One region of the Nonomuraea sp. NPDC052265 genome, then DNA from elsewhere that is predicted to be linked to it. Evidence: riboswitches for the same ligand, from Rfam matches in the RefSeq annotation. Region 1 holds a riboswitch; the other holds the start of a gene.

Region 1 (7,811 bases):
GTGCGGGTGTGGCGCGACTGGGCGCTCGTCGCGGTGCTCGTGCCGGTCGCGGTGATCGAGGGCGCGCTGCGGCCCGACCTCCGGTGGCCGGTGGTCTCGACGGCCGTCACCCTCGCGCTGATCCCCACGCTGCTGTGGCGCCGGACCAGGCCGCTGCTCATGGTCGCGCTCGTCTTCGGCGTCACCGCCCTGGCCCCGCTGCTGACCGGCGGCGAGCCGGTGGAGACGTACACGCTGGCTTTCGTGACGATCGTGCTCTACGCGCTGTTCCGGTGGGGTTCGGGGCGAGAGGCCGCGGCCGGGATGGCGGCCGGACTCGTCGCGGTCGGCCTGTCGCTGGTCGCCGGACGCATGGCGCCCGGCGACATCGTCCCGGCGCTCGGCGTGCTGGTCGCGACCGTAGGGCTGGGCAGCGCCTTCCGGTACCGGGCCGGCGCGCGGCTGCGCGAGCTCGACCAGGTCAAGCTGCTCGAACGCGAACAGCTCGCCCGCGACCTGCACGACACCGTCGCCCACCACGTCTCGGCCATGGCCATCCGCGCCCAGGCGGGCCTGGCCACCGCCGCCTCCGAGCCGGGCGCGGCCACCGACGCGCTACGGGTGATCGAGGCGGAGGCGTCGCGCACGCTCGCCGAGATGCGGGCCATGGTACGGGTGCTGCGCAGGAACGAGCCGGCGGAACTGGCTCCGGGCCGCCACCTCGACGACCTGCGGCAGCTCGCCGGACGCCCGCGCGTCGGCCCGGCGGTCGAGGTGGAGATCGCGGAAGGGCTCGGCCATCTGCCGCCGTCGGCCGGCGCCGCGCTCTACCGGATCGCCCAGGAGTCGATCACCAACGCCCGGCGGCACGCCCGCCACGCCACCCACATCACCGTCCGCGTCACGGCCGACGACGCCTCCGTACGCCTGACCGTGAGCGACGACGGCGACCGCGCCGGCGGCGTCGCCGCCCCCGGATACGGTCTCATCGGCATGATCGAACGCGCCGCCCTGCTCGGCGGCACCTGCGAGGCGGGCCCCAACCCCAACCGTGGCTGGACGGTCACCGCCGTCCTCCCCAAGGAGGCCGCATGAGTGCCGTGAGCGACCGGCTGGAGGCCGGGGTCATCCGGGTGCTCGTCGCCGACGACCAGGAGATCGCCCGTACCGGGCTCAGGATGATCCTCGACGCCCAGCCCGGCATCGAGGTCGTCGGCGAGGCCGGCGACGGCAGGCGGGCCGTCGAGCTGGCCCGCCGCCTGCGCCCCGACGTGTGCCTGTTCGACATCCGCATGCCCGGCCTCGACGGCATCTCGGCCACCCGGGAGCTGGCCGGACCCGACGTCGCCGACCCCATGGCGGTGGTCGTGATCACCACGTTCGACCTCGACGAGTACGTCTACGCCGCCCTCCGCGCCGGAGCCAGGGGCTTCCTGCTCAAGGACGCCGGTCCCGCGCTGCTCGCCCAGGCGGTGACCGCGGCGGCCGGCGGCGAGGCGCTCATCGCCCCGAGCGTGACCGCGCGTCTGCTGGCCGCCTTCGCGGGGGCCGGGCGTACCGAGGCGCCCGCGCAGCCGGTCGAGGCGCTCACCGGCCGCGAGGAGGAGATCCTGCGCGCCGTGGCCCGCGGCCGGACCAACAGCGAGATCGCTGCCGAGCTGCACATCTCGCTCAGCACGGTCAAGAGCCACGTCGCGAGCCTGATGACCAAGCTCGGCGTGCGCAACCGCGTCGAGATCGCCATGTGGGCCTACGAGACCGACCGCGTACGCACCTGACCCCGGCGGACGATCGTCTCGGCCACCGCCAGGTTGATCACCCAGCCCGCGCCGACGAGCAGCGCCCGGCCCAGCTCACCGGGCGGCCCGAAGGCGGCCGGCCCGAACGCCAGGGTGAACGCCTGCGTGCCCGCGCCGAGCCCGATCGCGTACCCGCGCGTCATCCAGGCGCGATGCCGGGCCACGTCGCGCCGCCGGATCGCGGCCAGGCCGAGCACGAGGCAGGCGGCCATGGCCGTCCCGAACAGCAGCCGGAACGCGGCCAGCAGCGCGCCGTCGCCCGCGGGAAGGTCGGAGAAGAGCGTCAGCCACAGCCCCGACAGCGCCGCGACCAGCCCGCTCGCCACCAGCACCCGCCCCGCCGCGCGATGCCACCCCGGCCGCCCGGCCCGGAACCCGGCCTGGAACTGGAACGCGCCGAGGACGCAGAACACCAGCGACGCCGGGATGTGCAGCAGCACCGGCAGGGGCATGGCGAAGAACCGCGCGTTGTCCGCCGTGACGGCGGCGCCGGAGGCCAGCTCGGTCACCCGGAGGGCGCCGGCGACCAGGGGGACGACGCTGAGCGTGAGCAGCCCGGCGGGTGCGATCCATCTCATGCCTGAGAGCGTGACCGGCGCGGCCCTGCCGGGTCATCGCGCGGACGGCCCCTCCCGGGTCGCACCATCGGCGGGACGGGCCGTCGTCCTTTCGGCCATCGAGCCGTCGCCTTTCGACCGTTGAGCATCCGCGCAGGTCGCGCCCACACTGGCGGCACGTCCACGAGGGAGGAAACGATGAAGGCCTACGTCCTGCGCACGTTCGGCTCGCCCGACCAGCTCGTCCTGACCGACGTCGAGCGGCCCGTGCCGCGCGACGACGAGGTGCTGGTCCGGGTGCGGGCCACGTCCGTGCAGCCCTATGACTGGCACTTCATGCGGGGAGAGCCGTACCTGGCCCGGGTCATGGGCGGCGGGGTCGGGTTGCGCCGGCCCAGGATCGCCGTCCTCGGGGCCGATGTGGCGGGGGAGGTCGAGGCGGCGGGCAAGGACGTCACGCTGTTCCGCCCCGGCGACGAGGTGTACGCGATGTCCCTTCAGGGCGGCTTCGGCGAGTACGTCTGCCTGCGGCAGAGCGAGGTGGCGCCCAAGCCGGAGTGTCTGTCGTTCGAGCAGGCGGCGGCGGTGCCGATGGCGGCCAACACCGCGCTCATCGCGCTGCGCGACGAGGGACGCGTCCAGCCGGGCCACAAGGTGCTGGTCAACGGCGCGTCCGGCGGTGTGGGCACGTTCGCCGTGCAGCTGGCCAAGGCGATGGGGGCCCACGTCACCGGCGTGTGCAGCGGGCGGAACGCGGACCTGGTCCGCTCGCTCGGCGCGGACGACGTCATCGACCACACCAAGGAGGACTTCGCGGCGTCGGACCGGCGCTTCGACGTCCTCCTCGACGTCGCGGGCGGCCGCCGGCTGTCGGACTGCCGCCGCGCGCTGACCAGGAAGGGCACGTACGTGCTGGTCGGCGGGCCGGCCGGCCGCTGGGTGCAGCCGGCCGGCCACATGTTCGCCGCGCTCGCGTCGGCGCCCTTCGTCCCGCAGCGGATCGTCAGGGCGGACGTGGTCCGCTGCGGGAGCAACAGGGCGAACCTGCTGACGCTGACCGGGATGGTCGAGCGGGGGGAGGTCACCCCGGTCATCGACAGGACCTTCCCGTTCGGCGAGATCCCGGCGGCCGTCCGCTACCAGGAGGAGGGACACGCCCCGGGGAAGGTCGTCGTCACAGGGTCGCGGTGAGCATGGCGGGGGCGGGGGCCTTGCGGAGCTTGGCGTAGTCCGCCCAGCGCTTGACGCCCTTGGGGTCGGGGCGTACCGCGCCGACGAAGGCCTGCCTGCGCCACTGCGACAGGCGTTCCTCCTTCACCACGTCGCCGGTGTGGGGGGAGTGGACCATGTAGCCGGGCTTGGAGATCATGCCGACGTGGCCGAGGCCGCTGAAGAACACCAGGTCGCCTGGTTCGAGGTCCTTCCAGGCGATCTTCTTGGAGAAGGCGCCGTACTGCTCCGCGGCGGTTCTGGGGAGCTCGATGCCGGCGTCCTCGTAGGCCCGGAGCATGAGGCCCGAGCAGTCGTAGCCCCGTTCGCTGGCGCCGCCCCACACGTACGGGGTGCCGCGCTTGTCCATGGCGTATTCGAGGGCGACCTTCCAGGCCGGTTTCGGCACGTGCCGTTCCTGGACCTGTTTCACCTGGGGGCCGGTGAGGGTGATGGCGGGGGAGGGGTCGGCGGGAGCTGCGGGCGCGAGACCTGCGCCGCCCGCTGCCACCGCCAGGAGAATGGCGATGCTAGACAGGGGACTGTCCTTCCACGTGGCCGGCCGGGTTAGCTGACGGGCTCGGGCCTGGAAGTAGCCCTACGGCGGTGCTTCCTGGAGGGAGAGCGGTGCCGATTCGCCCCGGGGGGAGAGATGGGTCCCCGGCTCCACGCAGCGGCTGCGTGGATTAGGCTCGTCGGACTCTAACGAAACGGTCAAAAGGTCGCAATCCCCCCAAAACGGATTGTCCGGAGGTTGAGATGATGTGTTCGTCAGCCGAGACGAGCCGGTAAGGTACCGCCCATGGAGTCGCGTAACATCCGCCTGGCCGTCATCCCTGGGGATGGCATCGGCGCCGAGGTCGTAGCCGAAGGGCTCAAGGCCCTGGAGGCCGTGGGCACGAAGATCGAGCCCACCCACTACGACCTGGGCGCAGCCCGCTACCACCGCACGGGCGAGACGCTGCCCGACGCGGTGCTCGAAGAGCTGCGCGGCTACGACGCGATCCTGCTCGGCGCCGTGGGCGACCCCAGCGTGCCGCCGGGCATCCTGGAGCGCGACCTGCTGCTCAAGCTCCGGTTCGAGTTCGACCACTACGTCAACCTGCGTCCGGTCAAGCTGTTCCCGGGCGTCGAGACCGCGCTGGCCGGCGCCACCGCCGAGCACATCGACATGGTCGTCGTCCGCGAGGGCACCGAGGGCCTCTACGCCGGCACCGGCGGCGTCGTGCGGCGCGGCACGCCGCACGAGATCGCCACCCAGGAGTCGCTGAACACCGCCCACGGCGTCGAGCGCGTCGTGCGCTACGCCTTCCAGAAGGCTCGGTCGCGGCCCCGCAAGAAGCTCACGCTCGTCCACAAGACGAACGTGCTCACCTTCGCCGGCGACCTCTGGCAGCGCACGGTCAACCGCGTGGCCGAGGAGTTCCCCGACGTCACCACCGACTACGGCCACATCGACGCGGCCTCGATGTTCTTCGTCACCCAGCCCGAGCGCTTCGACGTGATCGTCACCGACAACCTGTTCGGCGACATCATCACCGACCTCGGCGCCGCGATCGCCGGCGGCATCGGCCTGGCGGCCAGCGGCAACATCAACCCCGAGCGCACCTCGCCGAGCATGTTCGAGCCGGTGCACGGCAGCGCGCCCGACATCGCCGGTCAGGGCAAGGCCGACCCGACCGCCACCATCCTGTCCGTGGGCATGCTCCTCGACCACCTCGGCCTGCACGCCGAGGCCGCCAAGGTCGAGCAGGCCGTGGCCGCCGACATCGCCGAGCGCGTCACCGGCCGCGCCGGCCGCACGACCAGCGAGATCGGCGACGACATCTCCGCGCGAGTATCCGGCTAGGACCGTCTAGCCCCGTACGCGCCTGGCGGTCCCGGAGAGGGCTGCCAGGCGCTTTTTGCGTCCAGAGGGACCGAACCATCCCAACTGCCTCTTGCCATCCCAAATGGCAAGACAATAGGAAGTACGAATACTGCTCGTGGGCAGTAGCTTTCAGAATCGCAGATTCGCAGAGAGAAGGACCGTCGTCATGACCATCGCTCAGAAGCTCAGCTTCGACGTGCAGCATTCCGACCACGCTCGCACCGCGGCCGAGCGGGAGCAGGTACTGGCGAACCCCGGATTCGGGCAGGTCTTCACCGACCACATGATCTCGATCGACTACACCGAGGGCGAGGGGTGGCACGACGCCCGGCTCCTGCCGTACGGGCCGCTCTCGCTCGACCCCGCGACCTCGGTGTTCCACTATGCGCAGGAGCTGTTCGAGGGACTGAAGGCGTACCGGCAGATCGCCGGCTCGATCGTGACGTTCCGCCCGTACGCCAACGCCGCCCGCTTCAACCGCTCGGCCGAGCGCATGGCCATGCCGGAGCTGCCGGAGGAGGCGTTCGTGGAGTCGCTGGCGCTCCTGGTCTCGGCCGACAAGGAGTGGGTGCCCACCACCGAGGGCCACAGCCTCTACCTGCGCCCGTTCATGTTCGCCACGCAGCCCGGACTCGGCGTCAACTACCCGTCCAAGACCTACAAGTACATGGTCATCGCCTCGCCGGCGGGCTCGTACTTCACCGGCGGCATCAAGCCCGTCTCGGTGTGGCTGTCGACCGAGTACACGCGCGCCGCGCCCGGCGGCACCGGCTTCGCCAAGTGCGGCGGCAACTACGCCGCCGCCTTCGTCGCCCAGCGCCAGGCCGTCGAGAACGGCTGCGACCAGGTCGTCTGGCTCGACGCCCACAAGCACGAGTACGTCGAGGAGATGGGCGGGATGAACCTGTTCTTCGTCTTCGGCAACAAGCTCGTCACCCCGGCGCTCACCGGCACCCTGCTGCCCGGCATCACCCGGGAGTCGATCCTGGAGATGGCCGACGACCTCGGCCTGGAGACCGAGGAGCGGCTGATCTCGGTGGACGAGTGGGAGTCCGCCTGCGCCGCAGGCGAGCTGACCGAGGTGTTCGCGTGCGGCACCGCCGCCGTGGTGACCCCCGTGGGCTCGGTCAGGGGCGCCGACCGCTCCTGGACCATCGCCGACGGCACCCCGGGCCCGGTGACCATGCGGGTGCGCGAGGAGCTCGTCGGCATCCAGTACGGCGCCCGCCCCGACACCCGCGACTGGATTCACAAGATCGTCTAGTGCCCCGCCAGGGGGCCGGCGTTCAGGCGCCGGCCTCCGTCAGGGCCGCGGTGTCGACGTTGACGTTCCACGGCTCGGGCAGGAACACCGGCTCGCCCAGGGAGACCACGTTCTCGCTGCGGTAACGCGTCCCGCCGGGCCCGCCGTACAGCGTCACCAGCCGCTGGAACGGGTCGATCACCAGGTAGAGCGGCACCCCGCCGCGCGCGTAACCGCCGGTCTTGACGAAGTGCACGTCGTACGTCGTGGCCACCGAGACGACGTCGACGAGCAGGATCGTCGAGGCGCCGTGGACGGCGTGCTCCTCGTGCAGGCGCGGCCGGTGGGGGACCACGGCCAGGTCGGGCACGTAGAGGTCGTGGCCGGGCCCCAGGTAGACGGAGATGTTCGGCCAGATCTCCCAGCCCCGGCCGGCCATCGCGGCGGCGAGCTGGAACAACGTCCTGGACAGGATCATGTTGTGCTGCCAGGTGCCCGGTTCGTTCACCACGATCCGGCCCTGGACCGTCTCGATGCGGAACTGGGGGAAGAGTTCGCGCACGATGCGGTAGCGCTCTTCGAGGGGCCTGACCATGCCGCCGTCCTCATGTTTTCCGGGGGTCTCCTGAGGATCACTCAGAGTAATGGCGGCACGGTTCCGGCGTCCCGTGATCTAGTGGTTCTTCCTGATCATCGTGATCCCGTCGGCGACCGGCAGCATGACCACGCTCACCCGCGGGTCCTCGATCACCAGGTCGTTGAACTCGCGGATCTGCACCGTCGTCGTCTCCGCGTGCGCCGGGTCGGCCACGTGCCCGCTGCGCAGGGTGTTGTCGGCCAGCAGCAGGCCGCCCGGCCGCAGCCGCTCGACCAGCAACTCGTAGTAACCGGGGTAGTTGTCCTTGTCGGCGTCGAGGAAGGCCAGATCGACGGGCTCGTCGAAGGCGGCCAGCGTCTCCAGGGCGGGCCCGAGGGTCAGCGAGACGCGGTCGGCCACGCCCGCCTTCTCCCAGTAGCGCCGGGCGATCGAGGTCCACTCCTCGCTGACGTCGAAGCAGTGCAGCCGCCCGCCGGACAGCCCCCGCGCGATGCAGATCGAGGAGTAGCCGGTGAACGTGCCCACCTCGACCGCCACGGCCGGGGCCGCGAGCTGG
Region 2 (7,811 bases), on a different contig from region 1:
TCGACGACGGCCGCTTCGGCGCGGGCCGGCGCGTGCTGATCGTGTCGAACAACGCGGCCGTCCCCGAGGTGTCGCTGCCGCTCGACGGCGCGCCCGGCTTCGCCGTCCTGCGCTCGCGCTTCGACGAGGTGCACTCCTGGAACGACCTGATCGCCCCGCTGCACCCCTCCGACTGGCGGGCGCGGGTCATCGAGGTGCCGATGTTCGAGCGGCTGATCCGCTCCCACCTGGCGCTGGACGACGTCGAGGAGCTGGTGCTGGAGTCGATCGCGGTGCCGCCCGCCCGGACGATCGCCGGGCTGGTGCGCGACTGCCGATCACCGTCTACTCCGACGGCCTGATGAGCTACGGGCCCACCCGCGACCCGCTGCCGGCCGAGATCTCCCGCCGCATCGAGCGGCTGCTCCACCTGGACCTGGTGCCCGGCCTGACCCCGCTGCTGCTCAGCGAGTACGGCGTGCCGCCCGTGGTGCTGCCCGAGGAGCGCTTCCTGGCGGTCGTGCGCGAGGTGGCCACCACCGCGCCGGACATGCTCGCCGGGCAGGCGATGATCCTCGGCCAGTACCTGTCGGCCCTGGAGATCGTCACCCCTGAGGAGGAGGCCGGGCTGCACACCTCGATGCTGCGCGCCCTGGTCGCCCGCGGCTGCACCAGCGTGGTGTTCAAGCCGCACCCGGCCGCCGGACGCCGGCACGCGCAACTGCTGCGCGCGGCGGCCGAGCCCCTGGGGGTGCGGCTGACGGTGGCCGGGGAGAGCGTGCCGGCCGAGGTGTGCTTCGCGGCGCTGCGGCCCGAGCTGGTCGTGGGCTGCTTCTCCACCGGCCTGGTGACCGCCATGCGCTACTTCGGCCTGCCGGTCGCCTCCTTCGGCACCGGCCTGGTGCTGGACCGGCTCACGCCGTACGAGAACAGCAACAGGATCCCGGCCACGATCGTGGACGCGCTGCTGCCCCGGCTGGGCGCCGACGGCGTGATCGACCAGCCGCCGCGCACGGACCTGCCCGCGCTGGTGCGCGCGGTCGGCTACTGCATGCAGGCCGACGCCTATCCCGAGCTGCGCCCGTCGGGTGTCGCGTTCGACAAGCGCTACTTCAAGCGCAAGCGCCTGGAGACGCTGGGGCTGGCCGAGCCGCCCTCGGCGCTCTCCAGGCTGCGCAGGAAGATCAGGTCAGCGATCTGAGGTAGCGGCGCACCCGCCGCTTGGCCCGGTAGCCCGCCCGCAACATCGTGGGCGGCACCTCCACCCGCAACCTGGCCCGGCGGCGGGCCGCGGCGTGCTCGGGGCCGTCCAGCAGCGAGCGGGCGGGCGGGCGCTCCCCGGCCACGGCCAGACCGGCCAGCAGGTCCGCCCAGTCGTCGCGCCCGGCGGGGTGGAAGTAGTTGGCCTCGCACCACCGCGGCTCGGCCGTACGGAAGTCGCCCAGGGCCAGGTCGCCGAGCGTGCCGAGCAGGCCGCTGCCCTCGAACACCAGGTTGATCATCTCGGCGCTGACGCCGAAGTCGCTCAGCACCAGCGACGGCACGCCCATGGCGACGGCCTCCAGCGCGGCCGTCGAGCTGACCGTGACGAACCCGGCCGCCCGCGAGAGCTGCTCGTGCATCGACCCGGCCGCGAACGTCAGCCGGCCCGGCTCGCCCATCTCGCGCCACAGCCGCTGGTAGTGGTGGCGTTCGTTGTGGGTCTGGCGCTCGTGCTCCAGGGCGCGCAGCTTGACCACGACCTCCAGGCCGGGCCGGCGTCCGGCCAGCTCGGCCAGCGCCAGCAGCACCCGCTCGCGGTCCTCCCGCGCCCGCGGCACCTTGGCCTGGGTGGCGAACACGACCCGGTCGCCGCCGCCGGCCGCCGCGCCGGGCCGCAGGAACGGCAGCCGGGCCAGCCCGACCGCCCCTCCTCCGCCGAGCCGGCCGGCGATCCCGGAGAACTCGGCCACCTCGCGCTCGCTGTGGACCACGAACAGGTCGCAGCCGCTGCGGAACAGCCACGCCTTCTCCGTGGCCGGGACCGAGATGCCGGGCAGCCCGCTGACGAACACCGGCCGTGACCGGCCTGCCGGCCGCAGCCCGGCCAGCACGTCGGCCACCAGCACGTCCACGACCGGGCCGGTGCAGCCGACCAGGATCGCGTCGGGCCTGGTGCGCTCGGCCAGGCGGCGCAGCGACCGCGCCGACAACACCGGGGGCGCCGCGCGCCCGCCCACCGCCGCCGCGATCTGCTCCGCCGAGGGCGCGATCGGGGTACGCACCACCACCAGCTCCGTGTCGCAGCCCGCGGGCAGGTCGTCGAGCAGGCAGGCCGCCCACTTCAGATACGAGTCGGAGTCGGCTACCGCCAGCACCCTCACCTGGAAGCTCCTGTCAGATGCGATCGCAGGCCGGGGGCCGCCCTGCTCGTCCACCAGTCGTCGGGAACGTCCACCGGCTCGACCTCGACACCGCGCGGGCCGAGCAGCACCCGCAGCGAGGTGATCGCGGTCGAGGGAAGGCTGAGCACCCGCTGCCCGGCGCCGAGGCCGCGCAGGGTCAGCTCGGCCGGCGCGCCCGCGTCGTGCACCGTGATGCCGGGACGCTCCCTGATCAGCGCGAGGTCGACGGGGTCCTCGCGGCGGTGCGGGTAGTAGGCCAGCGGCTCGCGGCCGGCCAGGTCGGTCAGCCAGCGCAGGTAGTGGTCGCGGTGCACCAGGCCGTTGCGGACCAGGGAGGTGCCGAGGACGACCGTCCGCTCGGCGGGCCCCTGGGCGCTCGGCGGCTGGGCGCGCAGCCAGGCGAAGTCGTGGCGTACGAGGTCGACGCCCACCTCGCGGACGGCGGCGGCCAGCTCGTCGGGGACGGGCAGGGCGGTGAAGACCGAGACCCGGCTCATCCGCAGCCGCAGCGCGGCGGCCAGGCCGAGCAGGGCGCGCGCCCGCGACGGCGTCGCCCGTGCCCGCAGCAGCGGCCGGTACGGCCCGGCGGCCAGCAGTTCGAGCAGCCTGAGCGTGGCCAGGCCGTCGTCCACGACGACGATGCGGCCGGGGTCGGAGGTCAGCCAGCGCACCTGGACCTTGCCGGAGAACGCGTCGCCCACGGCCTGGACGCGGCGCGGCATGCGCTCGCGCGGCTCGTCCAGCACCAGGCCGGCGGGCAGGTCGAGGCGGCGCAGCTCCTTGCGGGTGGCGCGCAGCGGGCGCAGGCCGGCGCGCGGCACGACCACGGTGTCCGGGCCGAGCAGCCCGGCGTGGTGGGCCTCGACGGCGCACAGCATCTGGAGCGGGGACTCCACCCAGGCCGACGCCTGTCTGACCACTCTGTTTCCCCCAGCCGGTGGATGGCCTTGCACGACCCGCTACAAGCTAGCCCGGCCTGCTTAAGCAGCAAGAAACGTCACGTGAACAATGGAGGGTATGAACTCGCTGATGCTCAACACCGACGGTGTGCAGATACCACAGCTCGGCTTCGGCGTCTGGCAGGTCTCTGCCGACGACGCCGAGCACGCCGTGACGACCGCGCTGCGCGCCGGATACCGTCACGTCGACACCGCCGCCGCCTACGAGAACGAGGAGGGCGTCGGCCGGGCCGTGCGCGCCGCCGGGGTGCCACGGGAGAAGGTGTTCGTCACCACCAAGCTGTGGAACGGCGACCACGAGCGGGCCGAGCAGGCCTTCGACGAGAGCCTGGCCCGCCTGGGCCTCGACTACGTAGATCTTTTCCTGATCCACTGGCCGGTCCCGCAGCAGGACAAGTACGTGCAGGCCTGGCGCGCGCTGGAGAAGATCTACCGTGACGGCCGGGCCAAGGCCATCGGCGTCTCCAACTTCACGGTCGCCACCCTGACCCGGCTGATGAACGAGACCGACATCACGCCCTCGATCAACCAGATCGAGCTGCACCCGTACTTCCAGCAGCGCGAGATGCGGGCCTTCCACGAGGCCAACGGCATCCTGACCGAGGCGTGGAGCCCGCTCGGGCAGGGCAAGGGGCTGCTGTCCGACCCGGCGCTGCGCGTGTTGTCGGAGAAGTACGGCAAGACGCCCGCGCAGATCGTGCTCCGCTGGCACCTTCAGCTCGGCAACGTGGTGATCCCCAAGTCGGTCACCCCGGCCCGGATCGAGGAGAACATCGACGTGTTCGACTTCATCCTCGACACCGAGGACCTGGTGGCCATCGGCGCGATGAACGCGGGACGGCGGATCGGGCCCGACCCCGACTCGTTCAACCTGACCTGAGCGCTCTACGATCTCGGGCGTGCGAGATTTCACCTGGGGGATAGCGGCGACCGGCGGCATCGCGCGTACCGTGGGGGCGGCCATCGCGGCCGAGCCCGGCATGCGGGTGGCCGCCGTCGGCTCGCGGAGCCCGCTCAGGGCGCGGGCCCTGGCCGACGAGCTGGGCGCGGAGTCGGCCTACGGCTCCTACGAGGCCCTGTGCGCCGATCCGGCCGTCGACGCGGTCTACGTCGCCACGCCGCACGCCCAGCACCTGGAGGTGGCCGAGGCGGCCATCGCGGCGGGCAAGTCCGTGTTGTGCGAGAAGCCGCTGGCGGCCACCGTGGCCGACGCCGAGCGGATGGTGGCGCTGGCCCGCGCGGCCGGGGTCTTCCTCATGGAGGCCATGTGGATGCGCTTCAACCCGCTCATCCAGCGGGTGGCGGCCGATCCGCGTTTCGGTGAGATCCGCTCGGTGCGGGCCTCGTTCGGGTTCGCGCTGCCCTACGACCCCGCCCATCGGCTGTGGGCGCCGGAGCTGGGCGGCGGGGCCCTGCTCGACCTGGGGATCTACCCGTTCGGGCTGGCTCAGCTCCTGCTCGGCATGCCGCGGGAGCTGCGGATGACCGGCTCGCTGGCGCCCAGCGGGGTCGACGCCGAGGCGGGCGGCGTGCTGCTGTACCCGGGCGGGCGGCGGGCGCTGGTGGAGGTGTCCCTGCTCGCGCATCACCCCAACGACGCGAGCGTGGTGGGCACGTCGATGCGGGCCGACATCCTGGCGCCGTTCTGGGCGCCGGAGCGGGTGCTGCTGTCGGGGCCGTCGATGGAGACGGAGGAGCTGGTGCTCGACCCGGCCGACAACGGGTACGCCGGGGAACTGCGCGAGGTGCGTACCGCCACGGCCGAGGGCCGGACCGAGAGCGCCGTCATGCCGCTTGACGAATCCCTTGCCATGATGGGGCTTCTGGCCGACGCGCGGGGCCAACTCTCCTAGCTGGACCTTTAGGCATTTGCCTTGCTCTTGCCCGATGTATTACCTTGTGGGGCATCTCGCGGCAGACGTCCGGTTTGTCCGCCGGCTTTGTCAAACCATCGCAAGACATTTCACAGGATCGTCCTGTGACCGCTGAATCCGCCTCCGGGCGGAACCGGGGACCCACGTCCTTTGGGGTGAATCGGCACTTCGGTGCCGTAGGGCAGCTTCCACGTCCGAACCCGTCAGCTAACCCGGTAAGCGGCATGGAAGCAAGGAGTAATGCCCTCGATGGCCAAACACCGTCCCATCCGTGCCCCGAAGATCAACTACGTCCGCGCCGCGCTCGGCGCGACCATCCTCGCCTCCGCGATCGGCGCCCACGCCACCGCGGCCACCGCGGCCACCGCCGACAGCGCCGACCCGGCCGCCGCCGCCGGACGCCCGGCGGTCGCGCCGCAGGCCGCCGCCCAGGTTCGCAAGGCGGAGGAGACCCGGGTCAACGTCACCGCCGCGCAGGTCCTGGCCCTGGCCAAGGCCCAGGTCGGCACCTCCGAGAACGCCTACGGCGGTGGCACCAAGTTCCAGAAGTGGTACGCCGACTCCCAACGCGCCGCCGAGACCATCGCCCGCGACGGCGGCACCCGCGCGATGTACCTCAACGCGCCCTGGTGCTCGATCTTCGTCTCCTGGGTCGGCGAGCAGACCGGCGCCCGCCCGCAGGTCGGCTGGGACGCCTGGACCGTGGCCCACGCCAAGTGGTTCGCCGCCAACGACCGCTGGGGCACCGAGGCCAGGCCCGGCGCCGTCGTCTTCTTCTCCTGGGGCGGCAGCAAGAGCCTGGACGCCATCCAGCACGTCGGCTTCGTCACCAGGGACAACGGCGACGGCACGATCTCCACGGTCGAGGGCAACACCGGCAACGGCAAGGTCGAGGAGCGCGTCCGTCCGACGTCGCAGGTCGTCGGCTACGGCTACCCGCAGTACGCGGGCTGACTCCCCCGGCTCCGAGCGCGCGTCCCGCACGGGGGACGCGCGCTCGCCGCGTCTCAGGACCGGACCGCCACCAGCGAGTACAGGACCGGCAGGTACGAGTCCCCGAACGGGAGCCGGTACCGGCCGTCCTCGCCCTCGGGCAGCAGCCCGCGCGGGTCCGTCTCGGCGGCGACGTGCTCGCCCAGCTCGGCGACCGTGAGCCCGGCGCGCGCCGCCGCCGTGACGATCTCGCCCAGCGAGTACGGGTACTGGACGGTCTCCTGTGCCTCGGTCACCACCCCGGCGTCGGCGTACGTGCCGGTCACCGTCTCGCGGTGGGCCTGGCCGCCGCCGTAGGGCCAGTCGACCACCAGCGGGTCGAGCGAGGCCACCGTCTCGTAGGCCGGATGCAGGTCGACCAGCACCAGCCGTCCGCCGGGCCGCAGCGCCATGGCCGCGCCGCGCATCCAGGCGGCGAGGTCGCCGATCCAGCACAACACGCCGTACGTGGCCACCGCCACGTCGAAGCCCCCGGCCAGCGACTCGGGCAGCCGCTGCGTGTCGGCCTCCACGAACGTGGCCGCCAGCCCCGCCTTGACCGCCAGCTCGCGGGCCCGGGCGACCGCCACCGGGGAGAAGTCGACGCCGGTCACCCGTGCCCCGAGCCGCGCCCAGCTCAGCGTGTCCATGCCGAAGTGGCACTGCAGGTGGAGCAGGTCCTTTCCGGCGACGTCGCCGGCCAGGCGGCGGTCGAGCTCGTAGAGGGTCTGCCGGCCGGCGAGGAAGGCGTCCACGTCGTAGAACCTGTCGGTGGGGGTCGAGCCGTGGACGCGGGCGCGCTCGTCCCAGAGGGCCCGGTTGGGGGCGAGGGCGTCGTCTGCGGGTTGGGGCATGGGGCGAGGATGGCACATCGGCCGCGCCGCCGCACGACCGGTACGGTGCCCTGAGAACGGACGGTCCGCGCCCGCGTGTCGATCCGGGCGGCGCCCGTTCGACGCATCGGCGAGACCGGCTCCGCCGCGGGGCCTCGGACGGAAGGGACGGCAGCGTGAAATTCATGATCGTCGGCAAGGCCGGTGCGGAGACCGAGGCGGGGGCGCTGCCCAGCCAGGAGGTCGTCGACAACATGCACGCCTACAACGAGGCGCTGGCCAGAGCGGGGGTGCTGCTGGCCGCCGAGGGACTCTACCCGAGCTCGCAGGGCGCGCAGATCGCCTACAGCGGCGGCCGGGCGACGGTGATCGACGGCCCGTTCGCCGAGGCCAAGGAGCTGATCGCGGGGTTCTGGCTGATCCAGGTGAAGTCCAGGGAGGAGGCCGTCGAGTGGGCCCTGCGCGTGCCCGTCCCCGAGGGCTGCGACGGGATCGCGCTGGACGTGTGGCGGGTGTACGACGCCTCCGACGCGCCGGACGCGGCCTCGTCCGACCCGGAGGAGGTCGAGCGGGAGCGGGCCATGCGCCGGCGCCTGGGCACGCGAGAGCTCTGACCTCGGCTTGCGGACCGCGGGCGGCGGCTGGTGTCATGAGCCGATGACGGCTTCCGGCCCCCACCGGGCGATCGAGGCGACGACGGCATCCGAGACGCACCGGGCGATCGAGGCGGTCTGGCGGATCGAGGCCGCCCGGCTCATCGCCGGCCTCGCCGGGCTGGTGCGCGACGTCGGCCTGGCCGAGGAGCTGGCC

Evidence for each region. Region 1 has a riboswitch for cyclic di-AMP ahead of ACIHAD_RS17935 (C40 family peptidase). Riboswitches for the same ligand answer to the same signal wherever they lie in the genome.
Region 2: another riboswitch for cyclic di-AMP. It lies ahead of ACIHAD_RS16385 (CHAP domain-containing protein); the one in region 1 lies ahead of ACIHAD_RS17935 (C40 family peptidase).

The regions. Positions count from the first base shown of each region.
Region 1 covers NZ_JBIUBJ010000005.1:218,950-226,760, forward strand. The annotation lists gene ACIHAD_RS17915 (sensor histidine kinase) at 1-1,074, shown strand, start outside; gene ACIHAD_RS17920 (response regulator) at 1,071-1,757, shown strand; gene ACIHAD_RS17925 (DUF2306 domain-containing protein) at 1,730-2,356, opposite strand; gene ACIHAD_RS17930 (NAD(P)-dependent alcohol dehydrogenase) at 2,534-3,526, shown strand; gene ACIHAD_RS17935 (C40 family peptidase) at 3,510-4,055, opposite strand; cyclic di-AMP (ydaO/yuaA leader) riboswitch at 4,086-4,247, opposite strand; gene ACIHAD_RS17940 (3-isopropylmalate dehydrogenase) at 4,347-5,393, shown strand; gene ACIHAD_RS17945 (branched-chain amino acid aminotransferase) at 5,581-6,678, shown strand; gene ACIHAD_RS17950 (Uma2 family endonuclease) at 6,701-7,252, opposite strand; gene ACIHAD_RS17955 (O-methyltransferase) at 7,331-7,811, opposite strand, start outside.
Region 2 covers NZ_JBIUBJ010000004.1:597,190-605,000, forward strand. The annotation lists gene ACIHAD_RS16355 (hypothetical protein) at 1-341, shown strand, start outside; gene ACIHAD_RS16360 (polysialyltransferase family glycosyltransferase) at 341-1,180, shown strand; gene ACIHAD_RS16365 (DUF6716 putative glycosyltransferase) at 1,164-2,342, opposite strand; gene ACIHAD_RS16370 (hypothetical protein) at 2,339-3,283, opposite strand; gene ACIHAD_RS16375 (aldo/keto reductase) at 3,381-4,202, shown strand; gene ACIHAD_RS16380 (Gfo/Idh/MocA family protein) at 4,222-5,175, shown strand; cyclic di-AMP (ydaO/yuaA leader) riboswitch at 5,296-5,433, shown strand; gene ACIHAD_RS16385 (CHAP domain-containing protein) at 5,446-6,150, shown strand; gene ACIHAD_RS16390 (class I SAM-dependent methyltransferase) at 6,204-7,022, opposite strand; gene ACIHAD_RS16395 (YciI family protein) at 7,187-7,615, shown strand; gene ACIHAD_RS16400 (RNA polymerase sigma factor) at 7,659-7,811, shown strand, end outside.